DNA from 2 places in the Chitinophaga sp. W3I9 genome. Region 2 is predicted to be linked to the other one. Evidence: riboswitches for the same ligand, from Rfam matches in the RefSeq annotation. Region 2 holds a riboswitch; the other holds the start of a gene.
The links. A riboswitch is a leader RNA that binds a small molecule or an ion and turns the genes downstream of it on or off. The one in region 2 is predicted to bind S-adenosylmethionine.

Region 1 (3,415 bases), 1.6 Mb from region 2:
GAAGCCGGACTTGTTTTTCCAGCCGTCGCTGCACGTGGCCCTGGAATTACTGACGCTGAACCGCCGCGATGAAGCCGTGCGTTATGAACCATTATCTGATACCAACCGGGATGCGTATAAACAAATAAAGAAAACAGACTGGAACAAATATCCGTACACCGCCATGCTTATCCTGGGCGCAAGCCCGGTAGCAAAGGAGGCCATCAGTGAAACCGGTAAAAGCCGCTGCCGTACCGGTGCGGAATTATACCGCAAAGGAATGGCGCCCTTTATTATTGTATCCGGTGGTCATGTAAGACCGGTAGGTACCCAATATTCCGAAGCAGTGGAAATGAGGAAATACCTGGTAAATGAACTGAAGATCCCCGCGTCGGCGGTGATGGTAGACCCTTATGCCCGCCACACTACCACCAACGTGCGTAATGCCGTGAGGATCGTGTGGCAGAGTGGCATACCGGCCGGTAAAAGAATGATGTGCGTGTCTGATGTGATGCACGTTGCCTACGTGAACAGCCCGATGTTCACCCAACGTTGCACCACAGAGTTAGGATATATGCCTGCGGCAGATATCAAACAGGCCGACCTCTACTTTTTATCATTCCTGCCGGATCTGCGGTCGCTGCAGGTAAATGTATTTGATCCATTGGACCCCTGAAATAAAATATCTCATTCATTTATTCGTCTACTTTATAAACACATCCTTATTATGTCTGATTCATCTATCCAGCCCTTATATACAATCCTCGGTGCAGGAGGTATTATTGCTAACGAACTGGCAGCCGAACTGGTGCGTCATCAGAAACGGGTACGCCTCGTAAGCCGGTCGCCAAAATCAATTGAAGGCATCACCGACCTGGTGCCGGCCGATATTACTGATGCCGCTCAAACAAAGAACGCCGTGAAAGATAGTGCCATCGTATTTCTTACTGCCGGTCTCCAATATAATATCAAAGTATGGTCTGATGCATGGCCAAAGATCATGACCAATGTAATTAATGCCTGCAAGGAAGCCGGTGCGAAGCTCATTTTCTTCGACAACGTATATTCTTACGGGTTAGTAAACGGACCTATGAAAGAAGATACGCCGTATCACCCCTCCAGTAAGAAAGGAACGATCCGTGCAGCCATTGCAACCCAGTTAATGAACGAGGTAAAGGCCGGTGGCCTTACGGCTACCATTGCAAGAGCGGCCGACTTCTACGGACCCGGCGCAGATAAAACCGGCTTCCTGAACCTGCTGATCATCGATAAGTTCCGGAAGAACAGCAATGCCATGTGGCTTGGAAAAGACGATCAGACACATAGCTATACCTTTACGCCGGATGCTGCCAAAGGATTGTTCCTTCTTTCACAGGACGATAGTTCCTGGAACCAGGTATGGCACCTGCCGACCGCCAACCCGGCGCCGGACGGCAACGGATATATAAATATAATTGCCACCCAGATGGGGGTGAAACCTAAATATATGAAGCTGGGCAGTTTTATGCTAACCCTCTCGGGATTGTTTGACACTACCATCCGGGAAATGAAGGAAATGCTGTACCAGAGTAACTATCCTTATATCTTCGACTCTACAAAGTTTGAACAACACTTTAAGGTGAAACCTACTTCTTATGAAGAAGGAATCCGTTTAACACTGGCACATAAATAATAGTCTACCGATTTAGTAGGAAAATAAATTTGGAAGTTATTTTTTCTGTCTTATCTTTGCACCAGTTCTTTAAATAGCTTATCAAGAAAGGAGGAGGGACATGGCCCGACGATACCTTAGCAACCATCACTGTGCAAACAGTGAAAGGTGCTGCATCCATCCCGGTTTACGGACCAGGAAAGATAAGTCAGATCAATAGTTTTACATTATATTATTCTTACGATAATAGAAAACTCATCTGGCTCCCAGGTGAGTTTTTTTTATGCTCCCACCTTTTTGATATGCTCATTTAACGGACCTGTTTAACCAATTTTTCATCAAACTAAAAATCAAACAAAGATGAGCACTATCACTGAACTGATCCATTCTATTCCCGTAGATCCGCAAACAGGCGCTATTGCAGTTCCTATTTACCAGACATCTACTTTTGTGCAAACAGCACCCGGTGTAAATAAAGGATACGATTATGCGCGGTCAAATAATCCTACCCGTGAAACCGCAGAAAAGATCATTGCGAAACTGGAAGGCGGCGCTACTGCATCTGCTTTTGCCAGCGGCCTGGCAGCAATCGACGCGGTAATCAAGCTCCTGAAATCAGGCGATGAAATTGTAGCGGTAGATGATATTTACGGCGGCGCTTTCCGGCTGTTTAATAAAGTATATGAGAAGTTTGGTATCAAAGTAAACTATGTAGATACCTCCGATACACAGGCGGTATTCAACGCCATCACACCGGCCACGCGCCTGATCTGGCTGGAAACGCCCACTAATCCAACGCTGAAGATTTCAGATATTGCGGCTATAGGCCGCATTGCAAAAGCGCATAACTGTTTGTTTTGTGTAGACAATACCTTTGCCTCCCCTGTGCTGCAAAAGCCCTTGCAGCTGGGCGCCGACCTGGTGATCCACAGTGCTACCAAGTACCTGGGCGGCCACAGCGACCTGATTGCGGGCGTGGTAGTGGCTAAAACATTACAACTGGGAGAGGAGATTAAATTTTATCAGAATGCCTGCGGCGCTATTCTTTCCCCGTTCGACAGCTTCCTGCTGATACGTGGTATTGAAACATTGCACTTGCGTATTAAGCAACATGGCATTAATGCGCAGGCCCTGGCGGAATACCTGGAAAAACACCCGGCAGTAGATAAAGTGTTTTATCCGGGATTGCCATCGCACCCGGGCCACGAGCTGGCAAAGCAGCAGAGTAAAGGGTTTGGAGGAATTATATCTTTTACCTTGAAAGATGACAGGGCCGAAGCGGCAACTGCGTTTGTTACAGCTACGCATTACTTTAAACTGGCAGAAAGCCTCGGAGGCATCAAAAGCTTATTGTGTCATCCCGCGGCGATGACCCATAAATCCATTCCCGCAGAAAAGAGAAGAGCGGCAGGCGTAAGCGATAGCCTGATCCGTTTATCAGTAGGACTTGAAGAAACCGCCGATCTGCTGGCCGACCTGGAGCAGGCGTTTACGAAACTGCCGGCGCCCGCCCCCGCAGAAAACGTGTTGTCAGCATAGCAGCAACATTGTCGCCCGTCGCATTGAGGATTGTAGCCAGCGGATCTACCAGCGTGCCTATAATCATCAGCGGCGGGAGTGCTTCTATGGGAAACCCGTAGATGCTCATCACCAGCAGTTCGCCAATGTAGCCGCCATTAGGAATACCGCCTTCCACGATGCTGGCTATAACAGTAACGCCTAGTGCCATTAAAATGATGGGGACGCTGTCGAAGCCCTTTCCGAACATGGCAAACACCACGGCCA
Region 2 (3,415 bases):
GCAAGGCAGTGGCAAAGCTGAGGTTCTCTTCAAATATTTTGGTAAGAATATAATTCGTAGATCCGTTACAGATACCTTCTACAGCATTGAGCAGGTCGTTATCATAATATTCTTCCAGGTTGCGGATAATGGGAATACTCGCACAGCTGGACGCTTCATACAGGAATGGCACTTTGTTTTCTGCCTGCAGCTGGTATAGTGCGGGCAGGTTTTCAGCGATCATACGTTTGCTGGCGCTTACTACGGCTTTGCCGTTGCGGAGTGCTTTGCTTACTATTTCGAAGGCTGCTTCGGTGTCGTTGATCAGTTCCACTACTACGTCAATGGTAGGATCTTCGAGGATGTCGTTTTTATCTGTCGTAAAGTAGCTGCTATCGATAGGTCTTGATTTATTGGGGTCTTTAATACAGATTTTTTTGATCCGTGCATTAATACCTTTTGTTCTGTTCAAAACTTCATAGAGTCCTTGTCCTACGACGCCAAATCCGAAAATGCCTAAATTGATGATCTTGTTTTCCATACTTTTTTTTGAGCTTTCCGCCGTAGGGGTCAGTCTTTCGCTGTACAGAGATGATCAGGTTCTGAACATTGAAAGTGGTGTGCTAACCGCTGACGGCTATTGTAAAACAGTAATTTGCTTGCCGGCCGGATGGTTTAATTTATCCAGCGCCTGTTTCAGGTCGTTGATCAGGTCATCAGCATCTTCGATGCCTACTGATAAACGGATGCAGGAGTCCTGCAGACCTGTTTTTCTCCGGAATTCTTCCGGTATGGTACGATGCGTCATGGTGGCCGGATGGGCCAGCATGCTTTTCACGCCGCCAAAGCTTTCTGCCAGCTTAAATAATTTGGTGGCGTTTACGATACGTATAGCGTTTTTGATATTGTCGCTTTTCAGGGAAAAGCTTACCAGTGCGCCGTAATTTTTTTGTTGTTTACGGGCAATGTGATGATTTTTATGAGTAGCCAGTCCGGGATAAAATACTTTATCCACAGCGGGGTGTGTGGCCAGCCAATTGGCGATGGCGTTGGCGTTGCTGCATTGTTTTTCCAGGCGCAGGTATAATGTTTCAATACCGCGTATGGTGAGCCATGCTTCAAACGGGCTGAGGATACTGCCGGAAATATTCTGGTTGTACCGGATCTGGTCTGCCAGTGTTTTTGAGTTTACGACTACGAGGCCGGCAATTACGTCACAGTGTCCTGCGAGGTATTTGGAAGCGCTGTGGATAACGAGGTCGGCGCCCAGTGTCAGCGGCTGTTGCAGTAATGGTGTGCTGAAGGTATTGTCTACCGCCAGCAGGATGTTATGTTGTTTAGCAATTTTGCTGATAGATTTAATATCAGATACGCGCAAAGTAGGATTGGTAGGGGATTCCAGCCAGATGATCCTTGTATTGGGCGTGATGGCGGCCAGTACTTTATCGAGGTTGCTGGTATCTACAAAATTCACTTTGATGCCAAAGCGTTCAAACATGTGATTAAAGATCTGGAAGATGCCACCGTAGGTGTCTTCCACGGCCATGATCTCATCGCCGGTCTTTAACAGCTTCAGCACCGCATCTATGGCCGACATACCGCTGGCAAACGCAAATCCGGCAAATCCTTCTTCCAGGTTGCAGATAAGGTCTTCCAGCACTTTTCTCGTGGGATTGTTTGCCCGCGAAAACTCAAAGCCTTTATTGATGCCGGGTGATTCCTGCACAAAGGTGGACGTTTGATAGATAGGCACAGAAATGGCGCCTGTCAGTTCGTCTACCGGGATGCTATGAATCAGTTGTGTAGCTGTTTTCATGTTATAAATTATTTTTAATGATGTTCAATGTGCACAATTGCCAACTGCAACGATATCATTAAAGATCAACTTAAACAACAACAAATCCATGAAAAGGGTGGGGAAGGGGCATAAAAAAAGCTCTCCCGTTTGTTGGAAGAGCTCCTTTAGAAAGTTATATATCTCTGTGAAGTATTATCTCTGCCAACTTATCTTTCCCCGATTTGCACCGGGGCAGGAATTAGCACCTTTTTCCCGATTATAATAATCAGGAAAGGTTGCTAAGGCATCGCAGGGCCAAGTCCCTCCGCCTTTCTGGATAAGTGATGTGTAAGAACTGGCGCAAAGGTAATATGACTTTGAGCAGATTTCCAAATTGGAGCTGAATTTTATTTATTAATCGATGTTTTATTACCTTTGGATGATATTATTTTGTACCCAACCATATCTCTTATGTTTGTTAACCCGTTGCTCTCAGAAGAGCTGTTCCAGCATATCTGGGCATTCCGGCTATTTAAGCAGGATCATCTAACCACTACCGGCGGAGAATCAGTACAGGTCTTGTTTCCCGGTAGTCACAACCACAATGGCGGGCCGGATTTTTCGGCCGCAAAAATCAGGATCGGGGCTACTTTATGGGTAGGCCAGGTGGAGCTGCACCTGCGTACATCCGACTGGTTCCGGCATGGGCACCAGCATAATCCGCAATACGGGCGAATTATCCTGCATGTGGTGTTTGTACACGATATGCCCGCCGTAGGAATGGGCGAGGCCCCCTGCCTGGAATTGCAGCAGCATATTCCCAAGTTGCTCCTGCAGCGGTATGAGGAGCTGCGGCGGTTGTCGCCTTTTGTTCCCTGTGCCCCGCATGCTGCGCGGGTGCCGCCCCTCATCTGGCTTAGCTGGAAGGAACGCTTGCTGGCAGAGCGCTGGGAACGTAAGATCGGCAGCCTGCGGGCCTGGCTGCAGCATAATCGCTACAACTGGGAAGAGGTGTGTTACTGGGCGGTAGCGCAAAGTTATGGCACGCCCGTAAATACCTTACCGTTCCTGCAGGTGGCACAGTCGCTGCCCTACAAAATGCTGATGCGGTACCGGCACCTGTTGCTTCAGCTGGAGGCCCTGCTGTTTGGCCAGGCAGGTATGCTGGAAGCGCCCCAAACAGACGGATATGCGTTGCAGTTACAGGATGTTTACGGGCACCTGCAACACAAGTTCCGGCTAAGTCCTATGCCCGCTCACCAATGGAACTGGCTGCGGATGCGGCCTGCCGCCTTTCCTACCATGCGGCTGGCGACTTTTGCGGCGCTTTTGCAGCAATCTCCCCACCTGTTTTCCCGCATACTGGAAGCCCCCGACGTAACAGCGCTGGAACAGCTGTTCTTCGTACAGCCGTCGGCGTACTGGCATACGCACTACTGCTTCGGGCAACCCGTGGCCCGCACACAACGGCCGGGAAAACAGGCGGTGCAGGGCATCCTGATCAACACGGTATTGCCATTGCTGTTCCTGTACGGACAGGATAAGAACGGGAAATATTACCAGGAAAAAGCATTGCATTTCCTGCAACAGCTGCCGCCGGAAAAGAACCACATCACCAACAGCTGGAGCCGGCTGGGCGTAACCCAGGAAAGCGCTATG

Region 1: linked by a shared signal. The riboswitch ahead of QFZ51_RS16240 (trans-sulfuration enzyme family protein) and the one ahead of QFZ51_RS09830 (trans-sulfuration enzyme family protein) in region 2 are both predicted to bind S-adenosylmethionine.

The regions. Positions count from the first base shown of each region.
Region 1 is NZ_JBNPWC010000001.1:3,955,074-3,958,488, forward strand. It holds gene QFZ51_RS16230 (YdcF family protein) at 1-655, shown strand, start outside; gene QFZ51_RS16235 (NAD-dependent epimerase/dehydratase family protein) at 707-1,651, shown strand; SAM riboswitch class I at 1,727-1,840, shown strand; gene QFZ51_RS16240 (trans-sulfuration enzyme family protein) at 1,991-3,169, shown strand; gene QFZ51_RS16245 (dicarboxylate/amino acid:cation symporter) at 3,120-3,415, opposite strand, start outside.
Region 2 is NZ_JBNPWC010000001.1:2,316,989-2,320,403, forward strand. It holds gene QFZ51_RS09825 (homoserine dehydrogenase) at 1-520, opposite strand, end outside; gene QFZ51_RS09830 (trans-sulfuration enzyme family protein) at 617-1,795, opposite strand; SAM riboswitch class I at 1,981-2,100, opposite strand; gene QFZ51_RS09835 (DUF2851 family protein) at 2,228-3,415, shown strand, end outside.